Regions from separate parts of the Achromobacter deleyi genome, predicted to be linked through region 1. Evidence: predicted binding sites of a transcription regulator. Region 1 holds the regulator's gene; each other region holds the start of a gene.
The links. The regulator FNR, encoded in region 1, switches genes on or off when oxygen is low (the NO sensors DNR and NnrR bind a similar motif). The targets are predictions, from matches to a motif close to TTGATNNNNATCAA.
Positions count from the first base shown of each region.

Region 2: the regulator FNR is predicted to act here: its motif matches at 2,205-2,218, upstream of cyoA (ubiquinol oxidase subunit II).
Region 3: the regulator FNR is predicted to act here: its motif matches at 1,651-1,664, upstream of I6I07_RS16740 (DUF3079 domain-containing protein).

Region 1 covers NZ_CP065997.1:4,090,937-4,096,102, reverse strand. The annotation lists gene clpB (ATP-dependent chaperone ClpB) at 1-572, opposite strand, end outside; gene I6I07_RS18625 (gamma-glutamylcyclotransferase family protein) at 725-1,156, shown strand; gene fnr (fumarate/nitrate reduction transcriptional regulator Fnr) at 1,280-2,008, shown strand; gene I6I07_RS18615 (hypothetical protein) at 2,023-3,225, shown strand; gene I6I07_RS18610 (MFS transporter) at 3,336-4,637, shown strand; gene I6I07_RS18605 (carboxymuconolactone decarboxylase family protein) at 4,677-5,018, opposite strand.
Region 2 covers NZ_CP065997.1:2,928,144-2,933,309, reverse strand. The annotation lists gene I6I07_RS13165 (DUF4148 domain-containing protein) at 1-101, shown strand, start outside; gene I6I07_RS13160 (ATP-binding protein) at 284-1,486, shown strand; gene I6I07_RS13155 (response regulator transcription factor) at 1,488-2,042, shown strand; gene cyoA (ubiquinol oxidase subunit II) at 2,301-3,212, shown strand; gene cyoB (cytochrome o ubiquinol oxidase subunit I) at 3,212-5,166, shown strand, end outside.
Region 3 covers NZ_CP065997.1:3,638,210-3,643,375, reverse strand. The annotation lists gene I6I07_RS16760 (short chain dehydrogenase) at 124-720, shown strand; gene I6I07_RS16755 (GNAT family N-acetyltransferase) at 758-1,051, opposite strand; gene I6I07_RS16750 (hypothetical protein) at 1,105-1,314, shown strand; tRNA gene I6I07_RS16745 (tRNA-Arg) at 1,498-1,574, opposite strand; gene I6I07_RS16740 (DUF3079 domain-containing protein) at 1,713-1,964, shown strand; tRNA gene I6I07_RS16735 (tRNA-Arg) at 2,108-2,184, opposite strand; tRNA gene I6I07_RS16730 (tRNA-Arg) at 2,358-2,434, opposite strand; gene I6I07_RS16725 (ATP-binding cassette domain-containing protein) at 2,632-3,318, shown strand; gene I6I07_RS16720 (TetR/AcrR family transcriptional regulator) at 3,332-3,952, opposite strand; gene acpA (acid phosphatase) at 4,153-5,166, shown strand, end outside.

The sequences.
Region 1 (5,166 bases):
TGGATGGTGCGGCGGATTTCGTCGTCGCGGCCGATCACCGGATCGAGCTTGCCCTGGCGGGCGCGCTCGGTCAGGTCCATGGTGTACTTGGACAAGGCCTCGCGGTTGGATTCGCCTTCGGCGCCGGATACGTTTTCACCGCCGCGCACGGCGTCGATGGCGGCCTCGAGGGCCTTTTTCTGCAGGCCCGCTTCGCGCAGGATGCGGCCGGCCTCGCCCTTGTCGTCGGCCAGGGCCAGCAGGAACAGCTCGCTGGCGATGTAGGTGTCGCCGCGACGCGCGGCTTCCTTGTCGGTGCGGGTCAGCACGCCCTGCAGGTCGCGGCCGACCTGGACGTTGTCGTCGCCCTGCACCTGGGGCAGCGCCTTGAGCGCGGCGTCCAGGGCCGGCTGCAGCCGGTTGACGGCCACGCCGGCGCGCGCCAGCAGGCTGCCGGCGCCGCTATCGGCGTCGGACAGCAACGCCGACAGCACGTGGACGGGCTCGATGTAGGGATGATCGTTGCGGGCGGCCAGACTCTGAGCGTCGGCCAGGGCTTGCTGGAACTTGGTAGTCAGTTTGTCGAATCGCATAATGGTCGTTGTGGCTTGTTGGTGAGCCTGACCGATACGCGCCGGCGGGCTCGATGACCTGAATATGCGGCCGGATGCGAGTATTTCAATACCTCGCCGGCCTCATGGCTTTATGTCCTTGGACACATCCGCGTGCAGCAACAATCTGAACTATGAGCATATACGTTTTTGTCTACGGCACGCTACGCGCGGGCGAAATCAACGACCTGGCGCAGGCCGCCACCCGCCGCGGCCTGCCGCCGGCCCGCCATGTGGGCGCGGCCACCGTGCCCAGCATGCTGGTGGATTTCGGCGACTGGCCCGGATTGCTCCCGGTGGCCGACGGCCGGCGGGTGCTGGGCGACATCTACGAGGTCGACCCGGCCCTGGTCGCCCTGATGGATGAGATCGAGGAATACGCGCCCGGGCGGCCCGGCTGCTTCGTGCGCCGGCCGGTGCTGGCCCGGCCGCTGGCGCCCGGCGCCGCCCCGGTGGCCTGCGAGTATTACCCCATCGACCCGGCCTGGCGCGGGACGGCGGCGGACATCGACGGCGACGACTGGGTCGCCTACCGCCAGGCCCGTCCGGCCCGGATGCCGCCGTAGGAATGCGCTGCAAAACGCTCCGTAAGACACCCGTAGTAACAACGGACTACAATGGAGACCTGTCTTCACGCTTTAAGCCCCTCCAGGCTACCCGCCGGGTGCGGGCACTATAAAGGTCATCGTATGCAAAAACGGGTTCCCGTTGCCCCTGATGCCGCCCACTGTTCCACGTGTATGTTGGGCCACGTGTGTGTCCCGGTCGGGATGGCAGCCGCCGAAGTAGAAAAGCTGGACGAACTGGTGAAAGAGCGCGTGCGCCTCGAAAAGGGCAAGACGCTGTATTCGCTGGATCACCCCCTGGACGCCGTCTACGGCGTGCGCTTCGGCAGCCTGAAAACGCAGCTCGAAGACGCCACCGGCCAGATCCAGATCACCGGCTTCCACCTGCCCGGCGAGATCGTCGGCATGGACGGCATGCTCGAGGGCAAGCATGTCTCGGCCGCCGTCGCCCTGGAAGACTCCGAAGTCTGCGTGATCCGCCTGAACGAAGTCGACCGCGTGGCCACCCACCTGCCCTCGCTGCAGCAGCAGTTCCGCCGCCTGATGAGCCGCGAGATCACGCGCTCGCACCAGATGCTGGCGTCGCTGGGCTCGATGCGTTCCGAACAGCGCCTGGCCGCGTTCCTGCTCAACCTGTCGCAACGCTATGCGTCGCTCGGCTACTCGTCGACCGAATTCGTGCTGCGCATGAGCCGCGAGGAAATCGGCAACTATCTCGGCCTGACGCTGGAAACGGTCAGCCGGCTGTTCTCGCGCTTCGCGCGCGACGGCCTGATCCGCATCAACCAGCGCGAAGTCCGCATCCTGGACCAACCCGCGCTCAAGCAACTGCTGGGCCACGAGGGCTGCTGACGCCCGCCCGCGCCATGCGCCGCACAGCCGTAGCCGGCGCCGCGCAGCCCCACCCGGCGCCGCGTCCGCCGCATTCGCGCCGGGCCTGGAGCGCGGCGGCGCTGGCCCTGGCGGCCCTTCTGCCCCTGGCGGCGCGCGCGCAGACGCCGCTGCCCGATCCCTACGATTACGATGAACCCGCGCCCGCCCCCAAGCGGGTGGTGATTCCGCGCTGGCAGACGCTCGAACTGGGCAAGCCCGGCCACCGCTACAAGGTACCGGTCTATGCTAACCGGAACCTGGCGCGCGGCGACCTGCGCGATATCAAGCAAATCGTGATCGTGTTCCATGGGGTCAAGCGCAACGCCGACGCCTATTACGAAACCGTCGCCACGGTGCTGGCGGCCAACCCGGCCCGCGCCAACGACACCCTGATCCTGGCGCCGCGCTTCGTCGGCGTGATCGACTCGGGCTACGCCGGCATGGCGGCCTGGCGCAAGTCCAGCTGGGAAGACGGCGAGGACAGCGTGCAGGCCAATGGCCGGCCGGCGCCGGTCAGCTCGTTCCAGGTGATCGACGACCTGCTGCGCAGCCTGGACGACCGCAAGCGCCTGCCGACCCTGGCCAGCATCGTGCTGGCCGGCCACTCCGGCGGCGCCCAGCTGGTGCAACGCTATGCCGTGCTGAACCAGATCGATGGCCCGCTGCGCCGCGACGGCATCGCCGTGCGCTACGTGGTGGCCAATCCCTCGTCCTACCTGTACCTGACCAAGGAACGCCCGCGTCCCGACGGCAAGGGCTACGCGCCCTACGAGCGCGGCATCTGCCCCACCTACAACCAGTACAAGTACGGCACCGACAAGCTGCCCCCGTTCGCGCAGGAAACCGACGACACGCGCCTGTTCATCCGCTACGCGGCGCGCGACGTCACTTACCTGCTGGGCGGCGCCGACAACAATCCCGAACACCGCCTGCTGGACAAGACCTGCGGCGCCGAGGCCCAGGGCGCCACCCGGCTGGCGCGCGGCACCGCCTACCTGCAATACGAACGCATCGTCGCCGCGCGCGGCAACCGGCCGGTGACGCTGCACCGCGCCGGCTTCGAAGTGACCGGCGTCGGCCACGAGAACAAGGGCATGTTCGGTTCGGTCTGCGGCGCGCGCGCGCTGCTGGGCGAGAACGCCCTGGCGCCCGCCGGCGCGGCCGCCTGCACGGTGATCGAGCCGCCGCGCAAGTAGCGCGGCGGTTATTGACATCAAGCTGAACAAATATCCCGGACACGCGCAGGGGTGCATTTTCGCGCCGGCAGGCGCAAGATAGGCGGGTACCGTCTCCGTGGAAGACAGATATGAGCCAAGCGTATCTCGACATGCCCGACGCCAAACGCCGCATCAAGGCGATCTTCGTCGGCTCCATGGGCAACCTGGTCGAATGGTATGACTTCTACGCCTATACCGCCTTCGCCCTGTACTTCGCCCCCGCCTTCTTCCCCTCGCACGACCCGGTCGTGCAGCAGCTGAACGCCGCCACGCTGTTCGCCGCCGGCTTCATCGTGCGGCCGCTGGGCGGCTGGCTGTTCGGCCACCTGGCCGACCGCCACGGGCGACGATTGTCCCTGATGGTCTCGGTCGGCATGATGTGCGTCGGCTCGCTGATCATCGCGGTCACGCCCACCTACGCATCCATCGGGCTGGCGGCGCCGGCGCTGCTGGCGCTGGCCCGGGTCATCGAGGGCCTGAGCCTGGGCGGCGAATACGGCGCCAGCGCCACCTACCTCACCGAGATCGCCGACCCGGACCACCGCGGCTTCTATTCCAGCTTCCAGTACGTCACGCTGATCGGCGGCCAGCTGTGCGCCATCCTGGTGCTGCTGTTGCTGCAGAACGTGTTCCTGACGCACGAGCAGTTGGTGGAATGGGGCTGGCGCATTCCGTTCGTGATCGGCGCCATGCTGGCCGTCATCACCGCCCTCATGCGGCGCGACATGCCCGAGACCGATTCCTACAAGCAGGCCAGCCAGAGCAAGCCCAAGACCAGCTCGCTGCGCGGCCTGCTGCGCTATCCGCGCGAGGTCGCGATCGTGGTCGGCCTGACGGCCGGCGGCACGGCGGCGTTCTACACCTTCACCACCTACATGCAGACCTTCGTGCGGCAGACCGCCGGGTTCTCCGACATCGTCACCACCTACGTGATCGCCGCGTCGCTGATCTTCGCGCTGATCCTGCAGCCGCTGTACGGCGCGCTGTCCGACAAGATCGGGCGCAAGCCGCTGCTGGTGTTCTTCGGCATCGCCGGCGCGCTACTCACCGTGCCGCTGCTGATGACGCTGTCGCACACGCGCTCGCCATTCATCGCCTTCCTGCTGATCTGCGCGGCCTGGATCTTCACCGCCGGCTACACCTCGATCAACGCGGTGGTGAAGGCCGAGCTGTTCCCCACCAACATCCGCGCCACCGGCGTGGCGGTGCCGTACGCCATCACCGTGTCGATCTTCGGCGGCACGGCGCCGGCCATCGCGCTGTGGTTCAAGCAGCAAGGCCACGAAGAGTGGTTCTACTACTACCTGGCGGGCGTGATCTTCATTTCGCTGCTGGTGTACGCGACCATGCGCGACACCAAGCATCAGTCGGCCATGCACCGGCACGATTGACGCCGCCTGCGCGGCGCATGGCCGGCGCGCGCCCTTGCGTCAGCCCGGCTGATGCGCGTTGACCGCGTCCAGCACGCGGGCCGAGTACACCATCGCCGCGCCAGCGTTCAAGGCCACCGCCACGCCCAGCGCCTCGCCGATTTCCTCGCGGCTGGCGCCGTGCTTGAGCGCCTGCGCCGAATGCACGGTGATGCAGCCGTCGCAGCGGGTCGTCACCGCCACCGCCAACGCGATCAGCTCGCGCGTCTTGGCATCCAGGTGCGCGGTCTTGGCGCCGGCGGCCGACAGCGCCTGGTAGCCCTTGAGCGTGTCGGGCGTCAGCGCGCCCAGCTCGCCGATGCGGCCCATCAGTTCCTTTTGGTAGTTCACCCAATCCAGCATGTCCTGCTCCTGAAAAAAACGGCGAGGCTGGATGCCTGACGCCATGGAAGCAGTATGCGCCGCCGTACGGCAATTATTTAGCTGGAAAATAGCGGTTATATGCTGATTCGTATCAACCAAGGATCCGACGCGTGGCGCGTGGGACGGC
Region 2 (5,166 bases), 1.2 Mb from region 1:
AGGAGCTGCAGACCGCCGAGACGCAAGGACAGATGGCGTCCGACCAGGAAAGCTATCCGCCCGCCGCGATGGCCCATAGCGGCATGTCCGACATGCAATAACAGGGACACACCGCAATCTGCGGCCCGTCCTGATTCCTCATACAATGCCAGCACACATCCGCCGCCGGCGGCCTCGCGGGGCCCGGCGGCAGCGCGGCGCCCCACGCCGCGCCGGATGCCAGCGTTCCGCGCAGCCGGACGCCTGATCCGCCGGCGATAGACCGGCAACTCTGTGTCTGGATATGCCCGGTAGTTCCGCCTTTTCCTTCCTGCGTACCCTCTGCAGCCTGCGCTGGCTCGCCATCGCGGGCCAGGCCGCCACCATCCTGGTGGCCAGCAGCGTGCTGGGCCTGGCCCTGCCGCTGGAGCCGCTGTGGATCGGCGTGGGCGTGCTGATCGGCTTCAACGTCTACGCCAGCCTGCGGCTGCGCCACAGCCGCGACCTGTCCCACGCCACTGCCTTCGGGCACCTGCTGGTGGACATGGCCGTGCTGGCCTGGATGGTGGGCTGGAGCGGCGGCCTGAGCAATCCGTTCGGCATGATGTTCCTGATCCTCACCGCCCTGGCGGCGCTGGCGCTGCCGCGCAACTGGGCGCTGGCCGCGGCGCTGGCGGGGATCTCCGGCTATTTCGCCGCCGCCATCTTCGGTCAGCCGCTGCGCGGCGACGTCAACACCCACACCCTGCTGCTGTGGGGCCTGGGCGCCAATTTCCTGATTTCCGTGGTGGTCGTGCTGGTGTTCACCACCCGCCTGGCCGCCGACCTGCGGGCGCGCGAACGCGAACTGGCGCGGCTGCGCGAGCGCTTCACCCGCAACGAGGGCATCGTCGCCCTGGCCACCCACGCGGCGGCGATGGCGCACGAACTGAACACCCCGCTGGCCACCATGACCCTGCTGGCCGACGAGATCGCCGCCGAGGTCAAGGAGCCCGACCTCAAGCAGGACGTCGCCACCCTCAGCCAGTTGCTGGCCCTGTGCCGGGAACGCATCCGCAATCTGGCGGTCCCAACCGCCGTGGACCTGGTTCGCGTGGTGGGGCAATGGCGCCTGATCCGGCCGACAATCGACCTGCAGCGCTCGGGCACCCTGCCGGCCAGCCTGCGGGTCGATCCGGCCATCGCCCACCTGCTGCAGGCCCTGCTGAACAACGCGGCCGACGCCGGCGAAGCCGCCAGCGAGCCGCGCGTGGACCTGCACCTGGAATACGGCTATGGCGCCCTGCGCGGCGAAGTGCGCGACTACGGCGGCGGTTTCGACCCCGACCACACGCTGCTGCCGGCCACCAGCCTGTTCAACAGCGGCAAGCCGGGCGGCCTGGGCGTCGGCCTGGCCCTGTCGCACGCCACCGTCGAGCAGATGGGCGGTGAAATGACCATGACCGCCGCCGATGGTGGCGGCACCCGCATCCGTTTCTATTTGCCTCTCGGCACTCCCGGGACCTGATATGTTGAATCCCACCGATCTTGGCCTGCTGATCGACGACGACGAGCTCTACGTGCGCACCCTGCAGCGCAGCCTGTCGCGCCGCGGCCTCGAGACCCGAACCGCCACCGGCATCGCCGAAGCGCTGCGCGTGGCCGAAGAGATCCGCCCGGCCTTCGCGCTGGTCGACCTGCGCCTGGGCGAGGACTCCGGCCTGACCCTGATCCGTCCCCTTCGCGCCCTGCGCGCCGACATGCGCATCCTGCTGGTCACCGGCTACGCCAGCGTGGCCACCGCGGTCGAGGCCATCAAGCGCGGCGCCGACGACTACCTGCCCAAGCCGGCCACCGCGCCGATGATCCTGCGCACCCTGGGCCTGGTGAAGCCGGAAAGCGTTACGATCGAAAGCACCATGACGCCGTTGCACCGCCTAGAATGGGAGCACATCCACCAGGCCCTGCACGAGACCGGCGGCAACGTCTCGGCCGCCGCCCGCCTGCTGGGCATGCACCGGCGCTCCCTGCAGCGCAAGTTGGCCAAGAAACCGGGGCCGGAACGCGAGGTGCTGGTCGACTGATTGGCGCGGATGCCACACATCGCAACAATCTCGTCTTGTGCAGGTGCGACATATCGTCGCACCCCCACCCTCCCAGCAAAGCCCGCTCCCGCCTGGGAAAACCCTTAACGGGGCGCCCTGGGGGCAAAAGCCAGCCGGGCAATGCGACCATTCGTCGCAGCCTTGACCCAAATCAACCCGATAGGATGGACGTTGCTGCCTAGCAGCATTCCAGTCTGCTGCTCCGCAGCATTTCCCACCATCCTTCCAAGGCTGTACGTGAAACACCCCCTCCTTGCGACCCTTACGCGCATTTTCGGCGTCGGCGCGGTCATGCTGCTTGGCGGCTGCAACATGGAAATCCTCTCCCCCAAGGGAGACATTGGCGCTCAGGAAAAGACCCTGCTGTTCACGGCAACCGGTCTGATGCTCATCGTGGTGATCCCGGTCATCATCATGATCCTGACGTTTGCCTGGAAATACCGCGCATCCAATACCAAAGCCGACTACCAGCCCAAGTGGGCCCACTCCACGGCGATCGAAGTCGTGGTCTGGACCGTGCCATGTATCATCGTGGCGATCCTCGCCGTGATCACGTGGCGCTCCACGCACGCGCTCGATCCCTACAAGCCGCTCGTCTCCGAGCACAAGCCGGTCACCATCGAGGTGGTGTCGCTGGATTGGAAGTGGCTGTTCATCTACCCCGAGTACGACATCGCCACGGTCAATGAGATCGCGTTCCCGGTTGACGTCCCGGTCAATTTCCGGATCACCTCGGCCTCGGTGATGAACTCGTTCTTCATTCCCCAGCTGGGCAGCCAGATCTACTCGATGGCCGGCATGGAGACCAAGCTGCACCTGAATGCGCGCGAGCCCGGCACCTACGCCGGCATCTCGGCCAACTACAGCGGCGCCGGTTTCTCCGGCATGCGCTTCAAGGCCATCGCCACGTCGCAGGAAGGTTTCGACAACTGGGTCAAGGAAGCCAAGGCTTCAGGCGCCTCGCTGACCCCGGCGGTGTACCAGGAACTGACCAAGCGCAGCGAGCGCAACCCGGTCGTCAAGTACGCCTCGGTGCCGCCGTCCATGTTCGACTACATCCTGGGCAGCACCATGTCCAAGATGGCCGGCGTCGACGATGCCACGTGCACCCCCACGTCGAATAATCTGATCGCAGGATTGAATCAATAATGTTCGGGAAACTCACCCTAGAGTCCATTCCGTACCATGAACCCATCGTCATGGTTACGCTGGCTGCCGTGTGCCTGGGAGGCCTCGCGGTCTTCGGCGCCGTCACCTACTTCGGCAAATGGAAGTACCTCTGGACGGAATGGCTGACCTCCGTCGACCACAAGCGCATCGGCGTGATGTACATCATCGTCGCGCTGATCATGCTGCTGCGCGGCTTCGCCGACGCCATCATGATGCGTACCCAGCTGGCCGTCGCCTCGGCCGACTCCGCCGGCTTCCTGCCGCCCCACCACTACGACCAGATCTTCACCGCCCACGGCGTCATCATGATTTTCTTCATGGCGATGCCCTTCATCACCGGGCTGATGAACATCGTGGTGCCGCTGCAGATCGGCGCCCGCGACGTGGCCTACCCGTTCCTGAACTCGCTGAGCTTCTGGCTGTTCGGCGCCGGCGTCGCGCTGATGATGATCTCGCTGTTCGTCGGTGAATTCGCCGCGACCGGCTGGCTCGCCTATCCGCCGCTGTCCGGGCTCGACTACAGCCCAAGCGTCGGGGTCGACTACTACATCTGGGCGCTGCAGATCTCCGGGCTGGGTACAACACTCAGCGGCATCAACTTCATCGTCACCATCCTGCGCATGCGCGCGCCGGGCATGACCCTGATGAAGATGCCGATCTTCACCTGGACCTCGCTGGTCACCAACGTCCTGATCGTGGCCGCCTTCCCGGTGCTGGCCGCCACGCTGGCGCTGCTGACCGCCGACCGTTACCTGGGCACGCACTTCTTCACGAACGACATGGGCGGCAACGTCATGATGTACGTGAACCTGATCTGGATCTGGGGCCACCCCGAGGTCTACATCCTGGTGCTGCCTGCCTTCGGCGTGTACTCCGAAGTGGTTGCCACGTTCGCCCGCAAGACCCTGTTCGGCTACAAGTCCATGGTCTACGCCACGGCCGCCATCGGCGTGCTGTCGTTCCTGGTCTGGCTGCACCACTTCTTCACCATGGGCGCGGGGGCCAACGTCAACGCGTTCTTCGGCATCGCCACAATGATCATCTCGATCCCGACGGGCGCGAAGATCTTCAACTGGCTGTTCACCATCTACCGCGGCCGCCTGCGCATCACCACGCCGGTGCTGTGGACGCTGGGCTTCATGCTGGTGTTCGTCATCGGCGGCATGACCGGCGTGATGCTGGCCATCCCCGGCGTGTCGTTCGTGCTGCACAACAGCCTGTTCCTGATCGCCCACTTCCACAACACCATCATCGGTGGCGTGGTGTTCGGTTGTATCGCCGGCATGACCTACTGGTTCCCCAAGGCTTTCGGCTTCAAGCTGAACGAACGCCTGGGCCGCTACTCGTTCTACTGCTGGTTCGTCGGCTTCTTCCTGGCCTTCATGCCCCTGTACATCCTGGGCTTCAAGGGCATGACGCGTCGCCTGAACCACTACGACAACCCCGAATGGCAGCCCTACCTGCTGGTCGCGCTGGCCGGCGCCGCGCTGATCATGCTGGGCATCTGGTTCCTGCTGCAGCAAGTGTTCGTGTCCGTGCGCCAGCGCAAGCAGAACCAGGACATCACCGGCGATCCCTGGGATGGCCGCACCCTGGAATGGTCGATCTCGTCACCCGCGCCTTTCTACAATTTCGCCCATGTTCCTCACGTCGATGAACTGGACCAGTTCTGGGAAGACAAGCAGAACGGCAAGGCCTACAAGCGCCCGGCCAAGTACGAAGACATCCACATGCCGAAGAACACCGCCGCCGGCGTCTTCATCGGCGCGTTCGGCCTGGTCATGTGCTTTGCCCTGATCTGGCACATCTGGTGGCTGTCGATCGTCGGTTTCGTCGGCATGATCGGTTCGTTCATCGTCCGCGCCTATGACCGCGACGTCGACTACTGGGTCCCGGCCGCGGAAGTCGAACGCATCGAAAACGCCCACTTTGA
Region 3 (5,166 bases), 450 kb from region 1:
AATTACGCACCCTGGGTATGAAGTGTTCCAACCATTCCCGGATTTTTCCACAGGAATGGAAATCGCAGAATGCTTTCATGCGCTGGCGTCCATGCCGCGCCCCCATCAAATCCAGGAGTCCCCATGAAAATCGCACTTATCGGCGCCAGCGGCACCATCGGCCGCGCCGTCGCCCACGAACTGGGCCAGCGCCACGAGATCATCGCCGTCGGCAAGACCCAGGGCCAATACCAGGTCGACATCACCCGCAGCGACAGCATCCGCGGCCTGTTCGAACGCATCGGCAAGGTCGACGCCATCGTCTCCACCGCCGGCACGCTGCACTTCGGCCCGCTGGCGGAAATGACGGCTGAACAGTTCAAGATCGGCCTGCACGACAAGCTGCTGGGCCAGGTCGATCTGGCGCTGATCGGCCAGCACTACCTGAACCAGGGCGGCTCGATCACGCTGACCAGCGGCATCGTCAGCGACGAGCCGATCCGCTTCGGCGCCAACGCGTCGGCCGTCAACTCGGCGATCGATGGTTTCGTGCGCGGCGCGGCGGTGGAACTGCAAAGCGCGCGCATCAACTCGGTCAGCCCGACCGTGCTGCAGGAATCGTGGGAAGGCTACGGCCCCTACTTCTCCGGCTTCGAAGCCGCGCCCGCCCAACGCGTCGCGCTGGCCTACAGCCGCAGCGTCGAGGGCGCGCAGACCGGCCGCGTGTACCGCGTCTGGTAAGGCCCGGCCCGGGCCGGCAATGCTGGCCAGGAACCGCCTACGCCGCCAGGTGGCGGTTGTAGGTGAGGAACGCCGGATCCTGTTCCCAGCCCAGCGATTCATACAAGGCCTGCGCCGGCAGGTTGGTCCGGGCGGTGGTCAGGTCCATGCGGGCATAGCCGCTGGCGCTGGCGCGGGCGCGGGCGCGGGCGCGGGCGCGGGCGCGGGCGCGGGCGCGGGCATGCGCCTCGGCCTGCCGCAGCAAGGCGCGGCCAGCGCCGCTCTTGCGCGCCCCCGGCGCGACGCGCGCGGCGTCGTCCAGGCAGGCAAGTCTGATCTCGATGCGGCTCATGGTGTCCGTGCGAATAAGCGAATGTACACTCAGCGCATTCCCGGGAGAACCGCATGCGCTACACCCTGATGCTCGCGTGCGTGGCCGCCGCCACGCTTACCTCCGCCTGCTCGTCGCGGCAGGCTTACGATTCCGGCCAGGCCTGGCAACGCAATGAATGCGGCAGGATCGCCGACACGCAGGAACGCCAACGCTGCATGGGCTCGGCGTCCTCCACGTCGTACGACAGCTATCAGCGCCAGCGGCAGGACATCCAGAAGTAGGTCGGCGCGCCTGGCGCGCTTCAATGCGGAGAATCATGAATGCGGACGACATCTCCGGCACGCTGAAAACAAAAAAGCCCGGCGCAAGGCCAGGCTTTTTCGCGTTTTTTGCTTTTTTTTCTGTTTTTTTTCAAGCGTTTTTTTCAAGCACCACGCCGACGAATCGACGCGTATCGAATGAGGTGGCGCGCCCGGCAGGATTCGAACCTACGACCCCCTGGTTCGTAGCCAGGTACTCTATCCAGCTGAGCTACGGGCGCGCTAAAGAGGCGTGTTTATAACATGGATTCGTGACGGTCCGCAAATCGGTGGTGGACCTTTGCCACCTGGCGCGGCTTGCGCCAGATCAATCCCCAGGCTCCCGGGCAGCGTTACGCTGGATTCAAGGAGACTGAAGCATGGCCAAGAAATTTCCCTTGCATCCCAAGCACCCGGAACGCATCTGCTGGGGCTGCGACCGCTACTGTTCCACCGACGAGCTGGCCTGTGGCAACGGCTCGGATCGCACCATGCACCCGGCCGAACTGCTGGGCGATGACTGGTACACGGTGGGCAATTGGGGGCTGGAAGATGACGACGTCGCCGCCGATCCCAAGGGTGGAACCGCCGCCCCGGCCAGCGCCGATGCGAGCGCCACTGCCACGCACTGATAAAAGCAAAAAGGCCTTCGATCCAGGATCAAAGGCCTTCTCATCTTCGCTGCGCATTTTCACGCGTTTTTATTAACCGCGTAGCGCTGCGTTCACTTTTTACCGACTTACTCATTCGGTGGGTGATATCCACCCAAATGAGTTGGCGCGCCCGGCAGGATTCGAACCTACGACCCCCTGGTTCGTAGCCAGGTACTCTATCCAGCTGAGCTACGGGCGCTCCGGTAAAGAGGCAAGATTATATCAGAATAATTTCACCACTGCACTGCTCTTGTCTTTTTTCACCCAAGCGCTCGACCTGAGTATTCCATCGCATGCCTTTCGCCAGTTTTCTTGCCATTTTCCTAGCCGGGTTACGGCAACGGTGATGACAAAACAAGCAAAGGAATTCGATGGCGCGCCCGGCAGGATTCGAACCTACGACCCCCTGGTTCGTAGCCAGGTACTCTATCCAGCTGAGCTACGGGCGCGTTAAAAAGCAAGCCTTGAATCATAGCGTTGTTTCGCAAACCGCGCAAGTCGATTGCCATGCATTGCTCAATGCCCGCCTGCCCATCGCGCGCGCCATTGGCAACTACTCTCATTCTCATTGACTGGCGGTCAGTCATTATCTATAGTCCTTTCCATCCCCCCACGTCGCCCGTGCGCCCACTGCTCCCCCGCCACCATGATCGCTCCCTTTGTCTCGATTCCGGCCGCCATCGGCGAACGTGTCGTGCCGTCGCTAGCGGCAGGTCCGCTGCATCCCGGCCCCCTGCCCGCCAACGCGCTCACGGTGGTATTGGGGGCCGCCGCCTCCGGCAAGACGCGCCTGCTGTCCCGCATCGCGCGCGATCTGGCGCAGGAGGAAGCCGCCGCGCGCGTCATCATGGTGGAGCAGCATGCCGCCGAGGTGCCGTCATTGCGCGTCTTCGAGGCCCTGCTGCTGGCGCACAAGCAAGGCGACCGCTGGGCGGTGGGCACGCGCGAAATCCAGGCGGTCCGCGCCTGCCTGCTGCAGGTCGGGCTGGCGCAGGCCGCCGACAGGCTGGTGGAACAACTGGACGCCGAGGCGCGCCAGCGCCTGCTGATCGCGCACGCCCTGATCCGCCAGCCCGACGTGCTGCTCATGGATCAGCCCGAGCGCGCGCTCGCGCCATGCCATCAGGCCGACATCGCGCTGATGCTGCGGCGCATTGCCGCCGAACACGAGCTGCGCGCCGTCGTCGCCATGGCCGATGCCGCCACCGCGCTGCGGGTGGCCGACAGGCTGCTGCTGATGCGCGACGGGCGTCTTGTCGCCACGGGATCGCCGGCGCAGCTGCGGGCCCAGGCCCGGGCCGGCGATATCGACGCGGCGTGGCTGCCGTCCTGACAAACCGCGGCGTCTACACGGCCACGCCGAGCATGCGCAGATAGGCGTCGGCAACGCCGCGCGCGAAGTCGGTGGAGTCCGGCAGCTTCGACAGGATCGCGTCGTCGGTGGCGCAGTGCACGCCGGCATAGATCAGCAGCGACATCATGCGCGGATTGTCCACGCGCCAGGCGCCGGCCTCGGCCCCGGCCTGCAGGATGCCGTGCAGCTGCCTGACCACGTCGTTGCCGGTATGCCCTTCGCGCGCATGGTGATGCTGATGCGTGAAAACGATGTCGTGCACCCGATAGGTGCGCAGATAGGTCGCGACGTTGGCCTGCACCCAGGCGCGCAGCTTGCCGATCCAGTCATCTGGCTCGCAGGCCGCGATCGCGCCTTCCAGTTGCGCGACGAACTCGCGCACGTAGCGCTCGGCCAGCGCCTGCAGCATTTCGTGCTTGGACGGAAAGTAGACATAGAACGTGCCCTTGGCCACGCCCGCCGCCTCCGTGATCTCGCTGATGGTGGTGGCGTCGACCCCTTTTTCCAGGAACAGCGCCTGCGCCGCGCCCATCAATTCGTCCAGCCGCACCTCCGGCGGCTTGGTGCGAGGCGACGCCTGGCGCGCGGATTCGCCTGCGGAATGGTCGGTCATTGCTTTCACTCGGATTTCAGCCATGGCACAAGTCTAAGGGAATTTTGCGGCAGTCTCCCCGGCGTACAGCTTGCCGACAGCCGATGGTCATATTGATACAACGTCACAAACCTAGGCTGGTCGCCGTGAATGCCGGCTGTCATCCGGCAACCCTCGTGGCGTCATGACAGGGCGCCGCCCTCTCCGCAAGGTCTACAACCATGTCTGAAAAAGAAAAGAGCGCGAACGCGCAGGCTGCCGCGACGTCGACGGCCGCCGATCACGCTGATGCCGGCACTCCCGTCCGCGCCACCCGCCGGGGCTTCCTGACCGGTATCGCCGCGCTCGGCGCGAGCGCCGCCGCCATGGGCGCGCTGTCCGGCTGTTCCGGCGACGGCGATGACGACGACAACAACACCCCGGCCGCGCCCGCGCCGGACCTCACGACGCAGCTGCGCAAGAACGTCAAGACGCTGGTCGTGATCTTCGCGGAAAACCGCAGCTTCAACAACCTGTTCTCGAACTTCCCCGGCGTGGAAAAGCCGCTGTCCGCGCTGACCGCCGCCGACTACACGCAGAAGGACCGCGACGGCACGACGCTGTCGGTGCTGCCGCCGGTGTGGGGCGGCATGGTCCCGACCTCGCAACAGGCCAACCACGTCACCTACCAGGTCGCCGAGAACGCGCCCTACATGAACAACCTGCCCAACGCGCCGTTCGACCTGCGCGGCCCGCAAGGCGAGCCGCTGCCGCAAGGCGTGGTCACGCGCGACCTGTGGCACGTGTTCTACCAGAACCAGATGCAGATCAACGGCGGCAAGAACGACCGCTTCGTCGCCTGGGCCGACTCCGGCGCGCTGGTCATGGGCCGCTACAGCGACTCCGCCTACAACCTGCGCCTGTGGAAGCTGGCCCAGGAATTCGTGCTGTGCGACAACTTCTTCCAGGGCGCGTTCGGCGGTTCGTTCCTGAACCACCAATACCTGGTCGCCGGCCGTCCGCCGTTCTACCCGGACCTGGCCAACGCCTCGATCAACGTGCGCGGCCAGATCGCCCAGCTGCAAAGCGCCGATCCGACCGACCCCAACCTGCAACCCAAGCCGGCCTCGCCGGCCAGCGCGCTCACCGGCGCGCCGCAGTTCGGCGCCAGCGCCCTGACGCCGGACGGCTATGGCGTGAACACCATGGGCCCTCCGTACTGGCCCGCGTTCTCGCGCGATGCCGCCAACCCGACC